Regions from separate parts of the Mesorhizobium sp. LjRoot246 genome, predicted to be linked through region 1. Evidence: riboswitches for the same ligand, from Rfam matches in the RefSeq annotation. Region 1 holds a riboswitch; each other region holds the start of a gene.
The links. Region 1 has a riboswitch for cobalamin ahead of ACSQ3L_RS16610 (DUF1636 family protein). Riboswitches for the same ligand answer to the same signal wherever they lie in the genome.
Positions count from the first base shown of each region.

Region 2: linked by a shared signal. The riboswitch ahead of ACSQ3L_RS01865 (aromatic ring-hydroxylating oxygenase subunit alpha) and the one ahead of ACSQ3L_RS16610 (DUF1636 family protein) in region 1 are both predicted to bind cobalamin.
Region 3: linked by a shared signal. The riboswitch ahead of ACSQ3L_RS23095 (ABC transporter ATP-binding protein) and the one ahead of ACSQ3L_RS16610 (DUF1636 family protein) in region 1 are both predicted to bind cobalamin.
Region 4: linked by a shared signal. The riboswitch ahead of bluB (5,6-dimethylbenzimidazole synthase) and the one ahead of ACSQ3L_RS16610 (DUF1636 family protein) in region 1 are both predicted to bind cobalamin.

Region 1 covers NZ_CAXUSN020000001.1:3,433,156-3,436,872, reverse strand. The annotation lists gene ACSQ3L_RS16620 (NADH-quinone oxidoreductase subunit A) at 1-28, opposite strand, end outside; gene ACSQ3L_RS16615 (winged helix-turn-helix domain-containing protein) at 348-1,547, shown strand; cobalamin riboswitch at 1,577-1,781, shown strand; gene ACSQ3L_RS16610 (DUF1636 family protein) at 1,821-2,249, shown strand; gene cobW (cobalamin biosynthesis protein CobW) at 2,252-3,289, shown strand; gene ACSQ3L_RS16600 (cobaltochelatase subunit CobN) at 3,308-3,717, shown strand, end outside.
Region 2 covers NZ_CAXUSN020000001.1:403,908-407,624, forward strand. The annotation lists gene ACSQ3L_RS01845 (ABC transporter ATP-binding protein) at 1-952, shown strand, start outside; gene ACSQ3L_RS01850 (DUF680 domain-containing protein) at 1,026-1,262, opposite strand; gene ACSQ3L_RS01855 (DUF680 domain-containing protein) at 1,335-1,541, opposite strand; gene ACSQ3L_RS01860 (DUF680 domain-containing protein) at 1,611-1,811, opposite strand; cobalamin riboswitch at 2,324-2,525, shown strand; gene ACSQ3L_RS01865 (aromatic ring-hydroxylating oxygenase subunit alpha) at 2,640-3,717, shown strand, end outside.
Region 3 covers NZ_CAXUSN020000001.1:4,704,948-4,708,664, reverse strand. The annotation lists gene ACSQ3L_RS23100 (AraC family transcriptional regulator) at 1-339, opposite strand, end outside; cobalamin riboswitch at 631-837, shown strand; gene ACSQ3L_RS23095 (ABC transporter ATP-binding protein) at 1,005-1,793, shown strand; gene ACSQ3L_RS23090 (ABC transporter substrate-binding protein) at 1,845-2,792, shown strand; gene ACSQ3L_RS23085 (FecCD family ABC transporter permease) at 2,822-3,717, shown strand, end outside.
Region 4 covers NZ_CAXUSN020000001.1:5,165,774-5,169,490, forward strand. The annotation lists gene ACSQ3L_RS25375 (pirin family protein) at 1-27, opposite strand, end outside; gene ACSQ3L_RS25380 (DUF2277 domain-containing protein) at 66-332, opposite strand; gene ACSQ3L_RS25385 (exodeoxyribonuclease VII small subunit) at 442-693, opposite strand; gene ACSQ3L_RS25390 (histone deacetylase family protein) at 697-1,623, opposite strand; cobalamin riboswitch at 1,745-1,924, shown strand; partial or broken gene bluB (5,6-dimethylbenzimidazole synthase) at 1,973-2,602, shown strand; gene ACSQ3L_RS25400 (hypothetical protein) at 2,707-3,690, opposite strand.

The DNA of each region.
Region 1 (3,717 bases):
GCAGGTATGAGCTTAGAAGTGCGTTCATGCTCGGCTTTCCGTTGGCGCCAATCCACTTTGATTACAGCACCGGACCCTACTGCGGAAGCGTGACAGTTTAACCGCTGAACCGTTTTAAGGGCCTATGCTGCAACGCGGCGAGGGTTAGCGCAGCACTTCCGGCGAAGCAAGTCAAACATTGTTCAAAACACTGACCTGGACGGCATATCCAGGGAAACTGGTCCGATCCGCTCCTGTTTGATTTCCTTCGCTTTTTACTCCACTTTTCTCTCCTGACATGGTTGCCGCCAAAACCCTGCTAGCATGGGCTGGAATCACCCATCAAATCCCCTCAGAGTGACGCCTGCATGAAGGAAAAGATCTCGCTCCCGATGGCCCGGCGCATCGCGCTTGCCGCCCAAGGGTTTCTCGATCCCCGCCCAGCCGGTACGCCGGACCGCCGGCATTTTGCCCGCGTGCTGGGTCGGACCGGCCTGCTGCAGATCGATTCCGTCAGCGCGGTGGTGCGCGCTCATTATATGCCGCTCTATTCGCGCCTTGGCCCCTACCCGCTCGCTCTGCTCGACAACGCGGCCGTGACGCGCAAGCGCACGGTGTTCGAATACTGGGCGCACGAGGCCTCCTTCCTGCCGGTCGAGGCCTACCCGCTGATGCGCTGGCGCATGCAACGGGCCGAGCGCGGCGACGAAATGTATCTGGGCCTCGCCAAATGGGGCCGCGAGCACGCCACCTATATCGAAGAGATCTACCGCCAGGTCGCCGAGCGCGGCCCGATCGCCGCTTCCGCGCTCGAAGGCCAGAAAGGCTCGGGCGGCTGGTGGGGCTGGAGCCATGCCAAGCATGCCTTCGAATGGCTGTTCTGGGCCGGCCGCATCACCACGGCGCACCGCCGCGGTTTCGAGCGCTTCTATGACCTTCCCGAGCGCGTGCTGCCGCAGGCGATCCTCGATCTGCCGGTGCCTGCCGCCGAGGACGCGCACCGCGAATTGCTGCGCATTTCCGCCCGCGCCCACGGCGTGGCGACTTCAGGCGATTTGCGCGACTATTTCCGCCTGTCGCCGGCCGACATGAAGGGCCGGCTGGAGGAGCTGGTTGAAACAGGCGAGCTGTTGCCGGTGCGTGTCGAAGGCTGGGACAAGCCGGCTTATCTTCACAGGGACGCCCGTTTGCCCCGAAAAATCGGGGCACGCGCGTTGCTGGCACCGTTCGATCCGGTCGTCTTCGAGCGCTCGCGCAGCGAGCGGCTGTTCGATTTCCACTACCGCATCGAGATTTATACCCCGGCCGACAAACGGCAATATGGCTACTATGTCCTGCCGTTCCTGCTCGGCGACCGGATCGTGGCGCGCGTTGACCTCAAGGCAGACCGCCCCGCCAGCGTCCTGCGTGTCCACGCCGCTTACGCCGAAGCCGGCGCGCCATCGGAGACCGCCGCGGAACTCTTCGAGGAATTGAAACAGATGCAGGGCTGGCTCGGCCTTGAACGCATCGAAGTGACCCCGGCCGGCGATCTGGGTCCGGCGCTGGCCGACATCGCCGTGTCGTAAGCTCGCGTTGACACCGCCGCCCGCAAAAGCCTAAATCCGTACCAGACGGTCTCTTCTCTTCAACGAGAGGAGCTAAGAGGGAATGCGGTGCGGGATATCTGTCCCAAATCCGCGGCTGTCCCCGCAACTGTAAGCGAAGAGCCAAGGCCGAAAGCCACTGGGAATTCCCGGGAAGGCGGCTACCCAAGGCGATGACTCGCGAGCCAGGAGACCTGCCGTCTGCGACTGTAGAATCCGATCGCCCGGCGGGTTTCCGGGCAAGGAGCCCGATCTTTGGACCACGACAGCAGTTTTTCGGCTGGCACAGCGGATATCTCATCCGGTCATAGTGATGCCTTGGCCGGCGTCACGGTGATCGTCTGCGCCTCCTGCCGCGATGAAACAGGCTCCGACGCCCATCCCCGCGCCGGCGAACTGCTGGCGGACGACACGCGCCGCGCCGCATGCGGCGACAATATTCGTATCCGCAGCGTCGAATGCCTCGGCAATTGCAAGCGGCGGCTCAGCGCCGCCATCCTGCGCGACGGCTGCTGGAGCTATGTCTTCGGCGACCTGACCGCGACCAGCGGCGCCGACCTCGTCACCGGCGCCAAACTCTTCGCCACCTCCACCGATGGTCTCATTCCCTGGCGTGGCCGTCCCGATAGCCTGAAGCGTGGCCTCGTTGCCCGCATCCCTCCCCTCGACCTGTTGAAGGACTGACCATGACCGCTTCCGTATCCCGCGTTCCCTGTACCGTCGTCACCGGTTTTCTCGGCGCCGGCAAGACGACGCTGGTCCGCCATCTCCTGGAAAATGCCGGTGGCAAGCGTATTGCGATCATCGTCAACGAGTTCGGCGACATCGGTATCGATGGCGAGATCCTCAAGGGCTGCGGCATCGACACCTGCCCCGAGGAAAACATCGTCGAACTGGCCAATGGCTGCATCTGCTGCACCGTCGCCGACGATTTCGTGCCGGCACTCGACAAGATCCTCGCGTTGACGCCGAGGGTCGACCATATCCTGATCGAGACCTCGGGCCTGGCGCTGCCCAAGCCGCTGGTACAGGCCTTTCAGTGGCCGACGGTCAAAAGCCGGGTCACGGTCGATGGCGTCATCGCAGTGGTTGACGGGCCGGCATTGGCCGAGGGTCGCGTCGCCAATGACATGGACGCCCTGCAGGCGCAGCGCGCCGAGGACCAGACGCTTGACCACGACGACCCGGTGGAAGAGGTGTTCGAGGACCAGATCGCCTGCGCCGACCTGATCATCCTGTCGAAGAGCGATTTGATGGACGCCGCCGGCTCGGCTCGCGCCAATGCCATCATTGGCGAACACTCCGCCCGCGCGGTGAAGATCGTGCCGACCTCGCATGGCAAGGTCGATCCCTCGATGCTGCTGGGGCTTGGTCTCGCCGTCGAGGACGACATCGAGAACCGCAAGTCGCATCATGACGGCGCATTCGACCATGAGCATGACGACTTCGACACGTTCATCGTCGACATTGCCTCGATCGCCAATCCGGACGAGCTGGCGAAGCGTGTCGCCACGGTCGCCGAGGAAGAGAACGTGCTGCGCGTAAAAGGCTTCGTGGAAGTCGGCGGCAAGCCGATGCGGCTTTTGCTGCAGGCCGTTGGGCCGCGCGTCAATCACTATTACGACCGCGCCTGGACCGCCACCGACGACCGCCGCTCGCGCCTCGTCGTCATCGGCCTCAAGGGGCTGAACCGCCCGGCGATCGAGCGTATACTCGCCGGCTGATTTCGGACACGGGTTGCGATGCACATCCTCACCACGACATCCGCCTCGCTCGACGACCTCGCCGAGCCAGTCGATCTGCGGCAGACGCCGGCGGATATCGTGGCGCTGTCCTTCACCGACAGCGATCTCGCCGGACTGGCGGCGGCATGGAAGGCCGATGCCGGCCGCCTGCCCTCGATGCGACTCGCCGCCCTACGGGACCTGCGCCATCCGATGTCCGTCGACCTCTGGGTCGACAGCGTCGCTCGTCACGCCAAGATCATCCTCGTGCGCATCCTCGGCGGCTACGACTGGTGGCGCTACGGCTGCGACCAGCTTGCCTCGACCGCCCGCGAGCGTGGCATAAAGCTGGCCCTGCTGCCCGGCGAATGCCGCGACGAGGATCTGCGCCTGATCGAAGCCTCGACGCTGCCGCGCGAGGAGTTGGA
Region 2 (3,717 bases), 3.0 Mb from region 1:
AATCACCTCCGGCGAGCTCAGGATAGCCGGCGAAGTCGTCAACGACGTGCCGCCGTCGAAGCGCGGCATCGCCATGGTGTTCCAGTCCTATGCGCTCTACCCGCACATGACCGTCTACGACAACATGGCGTTCTCGATGAAGATCGGCAAGGAGAACAAGGCCGAGATCGACCGGCGCGTACGCCAGGCCGCTGAGATCCTGCAGCTGACCAAATATCTCGACCGCCTGCCCAAGGCGATGTCGGGTGGCCAGCGCCAGCGCGTCGCCATCGGCCGCGCCATCGTGCGCAATCCGAAAGTGTTCCTGTTCGACGAACCGCTTTCGAACCTGGACGCCGCACTTCGCGTCGCCACCCGCATCGAGATCGCCAAGCTCAAGGAATCGATGCCCAACACGACCATGATCTACGTCACCCACGACCAAGTCGAGGCGATGACGCTGGCCGATCGCATCGTGGTGCTCAAGGACGGCCATATCGAACAGGTCGGCACGCCGATGGACCTCTACAAGAAGCCCGGCAACCTGTTCGTTGCCCAGTTCATCGGCTCGCCAGCCATGAACATCCTGCCCGCGACAATAGACAAGACCGGCAACCCGACCGTCGTCAGCCATGTCGGCGGCCGCAAGGCAACCGTGCCGATCACGACTCCGGCTTCGGCAAAGGGTACCGCGGTGAGCTTCGGCGTGCGGCCGGAAGACCTGATCATCGCCAGCGGCACTGACTACCTGTTCGAAGGCACGGTCGACTATGTAGAGCAGCTCGGCGAGGTGCAGCTTGTCTATGTCGACATCGGTCGCGCCGACCTGCCGCTGGTGACCAAGCTGCCCGGCAATGTCGAGGTCAAGCGCGGCTCGACATTGCGACTGAGCGCCAATGGCGAAGACCTGCATATCTTCGACACGGATGGGCGGTCGTTTGCCCTTCACGAGGCGGAAGCGAAAGCGGCCTGAGGCAGGACCACGGACGTAAAAAAGAGCGGCGGGCTAGGCCCGCCGCTCTTTTTTTGAAGATCAGCTTCGGCTGTTAGCGGCCGAAGAGGTTGCGGTCGCTGCCCTGAGGGGCTGACTTCTCTACGTCGCCCGACGAATTGAGCAGCTTCTCGACGACGCCACCGCTGTTACGGACCGAGCTCGTCTGCGCACTGTCAACCGAAGTGACTGCAGGCTGATTGGCGCCGTTGGAGCCAAAGTTGTCGCTAGCGGCGAGGGCACTGCCGGTGATGGCCAGAACGGCGGCGGCGGTAATAAGGATCTTGTTCATTTTAGTCTCCTGAATTTTTCTAGGTTTTCGCCAGGGCGGCGGGCAGACCCGCCGTCTGCCGGGAATCGGCTGTTAGTTGTTGCCGAAGAGGTTACGGTCGCTGCCGTGGGCAGGCGTCTGAGCAGACGGTGCCGACTTCTGCGTAGAAGCCGTCTGCGAACTGTCGACCGAGGTGACGGCAGGCTGGTTGGCGCCATTGGAGCCAAAGTTGTCGCTGGCGGCGAAAGCGCTACCCGAGATGGCCAGAACGGCGGCGGTAGCAAGAATAATCTTCTTCATGTCAGTCTCCTGAATTTCTGGACTTTGCCAGGGCGACGGGCGAACCCGCCATCAACTGGGAATCGGCTGTTAGCGGTTGCCGAAGAGGTTGCGGTCGCTGCCCTGGACAGGCGTCTGAGCAGCCGGTTCCGACTTCTTGACTGAAGCGGTGTACGAGTTGTCGACAGCAGTGGCTGCCGGGGCGTTCGAACCGTAGTGGTCGCTACCATCAGCGAAGGCGCTGCCGGAAATGGCCAGAACGGCGGCGGCAGTGAGAATGATCTTTTTCATTTTTGGCACTCCAGTATTTTCTTTTTTTCCGTCCGTCTAGCGGCGTGTCTTGGGAACGAAATCGCGTCGTTCGGACAACCCCGATGTGGGAGGGCAACCTCGCCTTTTCCAATCACGAAGTTGTTCCATGTGGTCTATGAATCCACACCTTGAAATTGCGCCAAGGGCATCTTACAGGGATATTTTTCTCTTTTATATCAATTGATTAGATAAAATTACGACGCGGATCACCAACTGTTTCGGAGGCCCAGCGTTCACACTGTCCTGCACGCACCGTCAACAGAAACGAACCGTTCGGTTCGATTTTAGAACGAGCTAATAGTCACTTTTCGAAACCGTTAACCTTTTTTGACCCCGCCAGGAGCCGGATTCGAGAAGCTCGCAACCGGCAAATGGCCGCTCGCGATATGGGGGACTTCAGCCGCAACAGTCAGTCGGAACGTTTCGCATACCGTGTCGCGCCGCATGGATACGATGTCGTTTTCATGCCGATGACGCGTCCGCGATCGTGATTAGATCATGACATCTCAGGTGCCGCTTCGTGACGACGAGGCGGAGAATTGGGAAGCCGGTCAGAATCCGGCGCTGCCCCCGCAACGGTGGTGGAGTTCAAGTCGCAACGGGAGACCACTGGGCAAGTGCCTGGGAAGGTGTCGCGATGGTCCGCAAGGACAACTCCAGAGCCCGGAAACCAGCCCGAGATTTCTAGACTCGACTGATCGCGGTGGGCGGTCAAGAGGTGGATCGTGCATGTCCGGCGCATAGCCGGCTTGCGTCCAATCCTTCCTCCATCACCACCAGTTCAGTCCTTAGAAACGAGGACAGGACATGGATATCCGCAACGACATGCTGAGGCTCTTGAGCAGCCGCAGGCAAGGCTTTTCGCTAGAGCAGCCCTTCTACACCGACCCGGACTACTTCAAGCTCGACATGGAGCTGATCTGGTATCGCGATTGGCTGTTCATTGGCCATGATTGCGAGCTACCGAAGCCGGGCAGCTACATTACCGTGCAGATCGGCGACTATCCGGTCGTGCTTGTCCGCGACCAGCAAGGCAAGATCAACGCCTTCCACAATTCCTGCCGCCATCGCGGCAGCCGCGTCTGCAACACCGACAAGGGTACAGCGGCAAAGCTCGTCTGCCCCTATCACCAGTGGACCTACGAGCTCGACGGCCGCCTGCTGTTTGCCCGCCAGATGGCCGACGGTTTCGACAAGAGTGAGTTCAGCCTGAAGCCGGTCGCCTACGAGAGCGTCGGCGGCTACATCTTCATCTGCCTCGCCAAGGAGCCGGCGGATTTCGCGCCGATGCGGGCGATGATCGAGCCTTATCTTTTGCCGCACCGGCTGCGCGACGCAAAGATCGCCTTCGAGAGCACGATCATCGAGAAGGGCAATTGGAAGCTGGTCTGGGAAAACAACCGCGAGTGCTACCACTGCGCCGCCAATCATCCCGAGCTGTGCAAGACCTTCCCCGAAGCGCCGACCGTGACCGGCGTCAACGGCGCCGACAGCGACCCCGAGATGGTCGCGCATTGGGCCAAATGCGAGGCATCAGGCCTGCCGAGCAAGTTCCGCATCGATCCGGCCGGACAATACCGCGCCACCCGCGCGCCGCTGCTGCGCGATGCCGTCAGCTACACCATGACCGGCAAACTGGCGGTGAAGAAGAACCTCTCCGACGCTGTCTCCGCCGACCGGATCGGCACCTTGATGCACTATCACTACCCGACGACGTGGAACCACATTCTCATCGATCATGCGGTGACGTTCCGGGTGCTGCCGATCAGCGCCACGGAAACGGCGGTGACGACCAAATGGCTGGTGCACAAGGATGCGGTCGAGGGTGTCGACTATACCGTCGAAGACCTCACCCATGTCTGGACCGAGACCAACGACCAGGACC
Region 3 (3,717 bases), 1.3 Mb from region 1:
CTCCACGAGGTCGAGCTTGTCGAGTGTGCCTTGCGCACGCACCAGCTCCGGCGTGGTGCCGAACTGATCGCGGAAGGCACGGGTGAAAGCCTCATGCGAGGCGTAGCCGGCGTCGAGCGCGACCGAGAGGATGTCGGGCGCCCCGCCAGCCAATTTGCGCGCCGCTTCGCTCAGCCGGCGCGAGCGCATGTAGCCCATCACCGAGCGGCCGGTGGCTGCCCCGAAAGCCCGCGTCACATGAAAGCGCGACACGCCGCTGCTTTGCGCGACGTCGTCGAGCGAGATCGCTTCCGGCAGATGGCTTTCGACGAACCACAGCGCTTTCTCGGTCGGGTTCATTTTTCTCCTCGCATTGGCCGGATCATGATGCCGTTTCCTGACGCGGCCAGTTTGATCGAAATTGCGCATCCTGCGCAATCCGCGCCGATGCCCGCCGCAGTTGCGCACCGAGATGGCCAGCCGGCCAGGCGCTCCTTGCCGCTGACAGGCCAATTCGGCTGGGGGCTTTCGCTTGACAGCGGCCGGCGTCATCTCTTAGACATGTTATGTTATTACATTAAGAGAGCGCGCAATGTCTGTTTCCCTCAAGTGGCCCACCCAGAAATCCGTTGCGAAGCGATTGGTGGAAATCTACGCTGAGGCAATGATGGTCCCCGAGTCGAAAGGCGAGGGGTGAAAAGGGAACACGGTGAGGCCTGATCAGGTCGAGACCGTGGCTGCCCCCGCAACTGTAAGCGGCGAGCAAAATCCGTGAATGCCACTGGCCGGCAAGGCTGGGAAGGCAGGATGGCGCAACGACCCGCAAGCCAGGAGACCTGCCATCAGCATGAGTTGACCGGACGGGGTGTGCCGGGAGGAGACGCGAATCCCGGTCTTGTCGGCCGGCTCGCCAGCTTCCTTCCGTCGCCAGTTTTGGAAAGTGACGGAAAGTTGGACGGCCCTATCGATCACCGCATCATCGTGTGCACGCTTTGCCGTCCCGGCAATCCGGCAGGCAGCAGCCGATGACGGCGCCGCTTCTCGAAGCACATCACCTCTGTGCCATGGCGAATGGGCGGGATCTGGTCCAGGCGGTCAGCCTGTCGGTGGCCGCTGGCGATCGCCTTGCCATCATTGGTCCCAACGGCGCCGGCAAGACCACGCTGCTGCGCATGCTGTCGGGCATGCTGCGGCCAAGCTCGGGCGAGGTGAAGCTCGGTGGGCGGCGGCTCGACAGGATTTCGGCCGCCGAGCGGGCACTGCATATCGCCGTGGTCGGCCAGACGGACCAGCCCGATCCGCGGCTGGCGGTGATCGACTATGTCGAGCTTGGCCGGGTCCCGCATGCCGGGCTGAGGCGCAGGCGCGAGGAACGCGACATCGTCTTCGACGCGCTGCGCCGGACCGGCCTGCTGCCGCTGCTTGGCCGCACCATCGGCTCGCTGTCGGGCGGCGAGCGACAGCGCGCCCAATTGGCCCGCGCCATCGCCCAGCAGCCAAAGATCCTGTTCCTCGACGAGCCGACCAACCATCTCGACCCGCGCGCCCGCGGCGAGCTGCTCGAACTCGTGGCCGGCTTCGAGATGACGGTGATCGCGGTGCTGCACGACCTGGCGCTGGTGGCGCCCTTCGCCACCAGGGTGGCGGTGATGAACCATGCCCGTCTGCAAGCGCTCGCGGCACCGCGCGAAGCGCTGACGCAACAGCTGATCCGTGAGATTTTCGGCATCGATGTGCTGCGCCTGCGCCATCCGACCGAAGACCGCGAACTGACGGTGTTCGAGGTGCCGAACCGTGCCGCGCCGCCGTCCTGATTGAAGCCGTTCCGCATTCGACCCAATCCCATCCACAAAGGAGCAAAATCCGTGAAACGCCTTGCCTTTTCGCTTGCCTTCTCGCTGCTGGCCTCGACAGCCCTGGCCTTCCCGGTCACGGTCGACAGCTGCGGCAAGCCGCTGACCTTCGACGCGCCGCCGAAGCGTGCCGTGGTCCAGGATCTCAACATGGCCGAAATGGCTTTTGCGCTGAAACTGCAGCCGTCGATCGTCGGCCTGACCGGCATCACCGGATGGTACAAGGTCGGTCCCGAATTCAAGGCCGAGCAGGGCTCGATCCCGGAACTGGCGCCCAAATATCCGACGCTCGAAAACCTGGTCGCGGTCGAGCCCGATTTCTTCTTCGCCGGCTGGTATTACGGCATGAAGCCGGGTGGCGAGGTGACGCCCGACACGCTTGCCCCGCACGGCATCAAGACGCTGGTGTTGACGGAAAGCTGCGTCCATCTCGACAAGAACCGCCCCGCCGCCTCGATGGACCTGCTCTATGGCGACGTCGAAAAGCTGGGCACGATCTTCGGCAAGGAGGCCGAGGCTGAAAAGCTCGTTTCGGGCTGGAAGACGCAGCTCGCCGACATCACCGCCAAGGTCGGCGACCGTAAGGGTACGCGGGTGTTCCTCTATGATTCCGGTGAAGACAAGCCGTTCACCGCGGGCAAATTCGCTATTCCGAGCGCCATGATATCAGCCGCCGGCGGCGACAACATCATGGCCGACATGGACACCAGCTGGGGCAACACGGACTGGGAAACGGTGGCGTCGCGCAATCCGCAATTCCTCATCCTGCTCGATTACCAGGACGGCGGCGGCTACAGGAAGCTGCTCGATTTCCTGAAGGCGCATCCGGCGATGAAAGAGACCGACGCGGTCAAGAACGAGCGCTTCGTCGCCTTGCGCTATGCCGAGCTGACGCCTGGACCGGCCAACATCGAAGCGATCGGCAAGATCGCCAAGGCCATGCACCCGGAAGCGTTTTGACCTTGCGCCATCCGGCATTTGCACTGGCCATGCTGGTGGGAGCGGCGGTGATCGCCGCTCTCGCTCTGCTGTCGATCGCCTATGGCTCGACGCTGATCCCGTTGACCGACGTCGTTGCCTCGCTCGGCCGTGCAATCGGTCTGGGCGGGCACGATGTGCCCGGGCCGGTCGGCAAGATCGTCGTCGACCTGCGGCTGCCGCGCACGATCCTCGCCATCTGCGTCGGCGCCGGCCTGGGCGTCGTCGGTGCGCTGTTGCAGACGGTAACTCGCAACGATCTTGCCGACCCGTTCCTGTTCGGCCTGTCCTCGGGCGCCGCCGCCGGCGCTGTTTCCGTCATCACCGTCTTCGGCGACAGTTTTGGCATCTGGACGTTGCCGGTCGCGGCCTTCACCGGCGGCATACTGGCCGCCGGGGTCGTCCTGCTGCTGGTCGCGCGGGTGAGGGGGCAAGGTCCGGAGCGGCTGATCCTCGCCGGCCTTGCCGTCTCGTTCATGTTCACCGCCTTGACCAACTACCTGGTCTTCGCCGGCGACCAGCGCGCCGCCCACTCCGTGCTGTTCTGGACGATGGGTGGGCTCGGCCTGGCGCGCTGGAACAATATCTGGCTCGGCGCGCTGGGTGCCGGCACCATCCTGGCTTACGCGCTGTGGAACCATCGCCGGCTCGACGCTTTCCTGGCCGGCGAAAACGCCGCCGAGAGCCTTGGCGTGCCGGTGGCGCGCATGCGCCGGACGACCTTTCTCGTCGCCGCCTTCTCGACGGCGATCCTTGTTTCGGTCGCCGGCGTCATCGGTTTCGTCGGGCTGATGATCCCGCATCTGTCGCGGCCGCTGGCGGGTCCCTTGCATCTGCGCCTGGTCGCCAGCTGTGCCGTCTTCGGCGCCGTGCTGTTGCTGGCCAGCGATCTTCTGGCCCGAACGCT
Region 4 (3,717 bases), 1.7 Mb from region 1:
AGGGTCTTTGCCGGGGAAGAAGCTCATGGACTCTCCTTGTCGGCGGCAATGCCGCTTTCGCCACGTCAGGCAAACCTGATGGCTGCCTTTGCCCGCAGTTTGGCCGCCACTTCTTCACGATTGCGCGGATGCTGATGGGTTTCCAAGGAATCGAGCAGTTCGCGCGCCGATGCCGCGATGGCTTCGACGGCGTGGTCGAAGGCATGCTGGTTCTGCTTCGAGGGCCGCGTCGTTCCGCTCAGCTTGCGGACAAACTGAAGTGCCGCGTCGCGGACTTCGTCGTTGGTTGCCGGCGGATCAAAATTGAACAGGGTCTTGATGTTTCTGCACATCGCTTCCGTATCTCCTCTTGTCCTGGAGCGCTTTCAATCGACGGATGATATTCTCGATCACGATCATGTCCAAAAACCGGTAAGGCAAGACCATCATTCGGATCGCGCCTCAGTCCGCGTCGAGCGGCTCCGTTCCAACCGGCTTGCCGTCGCGCGACAGCCTGATCTTCTCGACCTTGTCCTCGGCGGCCTTGAGCAACCTGTCGCAATGCACCTTCAGCGCCTCGCCACGCTCGTAGATCCTGATCGACTGATCGAGCGGCACGTCGCCACGCTCCAGATCATCGACGATCTTTTCCAGCGCGTCGAGTGCCTGTTCGAAGCTCATCGCCTTGACGTCTTCGTTGATCTCATCGCCCATTATTCATCCTTTCATCAGCCGCCCGACATGGGCGGCGACCGAAAATGCCAATCCCTGCAGATCGTAGCCACCCTCAAGCAGGCTGACGAGCCTATTGCCGCTGTGGCGCGCCGCACGCTGCATCAGCTGGCCGGTCGCCCAGTCGAAATCATCCTCGGTCAGGTTGATCTCCGCCAGCGGGTCGCGGTGGTGCGCATCGAACCCCGCCGAAATAATGATCAGGTCGGGCGCGAAATTGTCGAGCGCCGGCAGCACACGCGACAGGAAAGCGTCGCGGAAGACCTCGCTGCCAGTCTGCGGCGCCAATGGTGCGTTGACGATGTTGCCGGCGCCGGTTTCGTTCTTTGCCCCGGTGCCGGGATAAAGCGGCATCTGGTGTGTCGAGCAATAGAGCACCGACGGATCGTCCCAGAAAATATCCTGCGTGCCGTTGCCGTGATGCACATCCCAGTCGACGACGGCAACACGCTCGATGCCATGCTTCTTCTGCGCATAACGCGCCGCGATCGCTGCCGTGTTGAACAGGCAGAAACCCATGGCCGTGGTTTTTTCGGCATGGTGGCCGGGCGGCCGGGCGGCGACGAAGACGTTGTCGGCGCGGCCTGCAAAGACGTCGTCGATGGCGGCGTTGGAGGCGCCGATCGCAGCGATCGCCGCTTGCCAGCTTTTCGGGCTGACTGACGTGTCGCCGTCGATGCGCGCAATCCCCTCGTCGGGAATGGCGGCGCGCACGCGGGCGACGAAATCGGCGGGATGCGCGTAGAGAATGGTGGCCTCGTCGCCTTCCGGCGCCTGGACACGATCGAGCGCGGCAAAGGCTTCGTCGTCCAGCACACGCTCGATAGCGCGCAAGCGGTCCGGCCGCTCGGGATGGCCGGGCGGCGTAAGGTGCTCGAGGAAGATAGGATGGGTGTAGAGACGAGTGGTCATCGTCCTAATCTAGTGACCCGGATCGACAAAGGCCATGCACGGGCGGCCAATGACTGGGGAAAATCGCGTCTGCGTCCGTTCGTGTCGGTGCAGGCATTGGCGTCCTCAGCGCTTCGGCGTAAGGTCCCTCGCACTGCCTGGTGCCCGCCGCAAGCGGGAGAATCGGGAACACGGTTGAACTCCGTGGCGTGCCCAACGCTGTAAGGGGGACCGCGCCGGTAAATGCCACTGTCGATGACGGGAAGGCACCGGACGCGGGTTGATCCCGAGCCAGAAGACCGGCCTGGCAGGCATCGTTATCCGCATGGTCAGGCGGATGACATCGATTGCAATCGCAAGGGGACAAGCGATGCCGGAACATTTGACCGCTGCCATTGACGAAGGATTCGACCAGAGTGCGCGCGATGCGGTCTATCGCGCCATGTTCACGCGGCGCGATGTGCGCAGCCATTTCCTGCCCATCGGACTTGACGATGAGGTGTTGGCGCGGCTGCTGCTTGCCGCCCATCACGCGCCGTCGGTCGGCTTCATGCAGCCGTGGAACTTCATCGTCATCCGCGATGCCGGACGACGCGAAAAGGTGCGCGACCTGTTCCTGGCAGCGCGCGAGCAGGAGCTGCCGGCCATTGAGGAAGACAGGCAGGCGCTCTACCGCAAGCTCAAGCTGGAAGGCATCTGCGAAAGCGCGCTCAACATCTGCATCACTTGCGACCGGCAGCGCTCGAAGGGCTCGCCGCTGGGACGCTTGCACAATCCGGAGATGGATCTCTACAGCACGGTCTGCGCGGTGCAGAATTTCTGGCTGGCGGCGCGCGCTGAGGGCGTCGGTGTCGGCTGGGTCAGCATCATCGAGGCGCAGGCGCTGAAAAGCCTGCTGTCGATTCCCGAGCATGTGACGCCGGTCGCTTATCTCTGCGTCGGCCGGGTTTCCGAGTTCGCGCCAAAGCCGGATCTTGAAACGCATGGCTGGGGACGGCGGCTGCCGCTGCCGGAGCTGATCATGAGCGAGACTTTTTGCGGGCAAGGTGAGGCGCCGCTGAAGTCAACCGTGGCGCGTCTCAACGCCGTCGATACCGCGCCGGATCAGGGTGTCGCGTCGGCCGTCCCCCAGCGCGAGCCGCCGAAGGAGGCGAGTGCCTTGTCCTTGAGCTCCCTGAACTTCGACGACGCCTCGGCCAGCCGGGTGTCCCAGGCGGGATCAGGCACCTGGCCCTCTATGGTCTTGAAATAGACCTGCATCAGGCAAGCGATGGCGAAGGGCTCGATGAAAGCCGCCTTGAAGGCCCAGGCGAAGACGATGGCGAGCACGAAGGCCCAGCCGGCGAGTTGGCCAGGCATCAGGAAGAGAATGGCGCCGGCGGGCGCCAGCATAGCCAAGAAGATGACGAAGGACACGCCCCACATGATGACCGCCAGCCAGACGGCGTTCTTGACCATGACCTTGCCGTTCTGGGCATAGAGCACGACGCCTTGGCGCGCCGTCTCGAACGGCGAGGCTGAATTGATGCGGATGTTGTAGCCGAGGATAATCTCGTCGACATAGGTCAGCGACAGGCGGATCACCGTGTTGATGAAGGAGACCAGGCCGTTCAGGCCCGGTATCGGCAGGAAGGCTGCGATGCCGCCGAGCAGGCCGGTGATGGCGCGGATGGCGCCCTTGACCAGCTGGTCGACGGCGAAAAGGATGTTGGCCTCGGCGAAGCGCTGGGTGACGATATCCTTGGCATAGGCGATCTGGTCCTGGCCGCCCGGAATGTCGCGGCCGTCGATCAGATGGACCATAACGGCGATGTGGCCGGCCTTGACGACATAGAGGATGTATTCGCGGATCCAGTAGACGGCGATCGAAACGATGCCGAAGCCGACCACGCCGCCCCACAGCGCAAATGACAGCGGCCCGTCGGGATCGGTGGAGATATGGCCGACGCCATAGCCGACGGAGGCGCCGGTGCCGGTCGCCATGATGTAGGCCAGCGTGATGCCGAAATAGACGATCATGCGAAAGACAATGAACGGCCAGGTCCGCATCATGATGGACACCGACCTGCCGATATCGAAATCCCACATGCGCCCCGAATCTCCGCCTCAGAGATG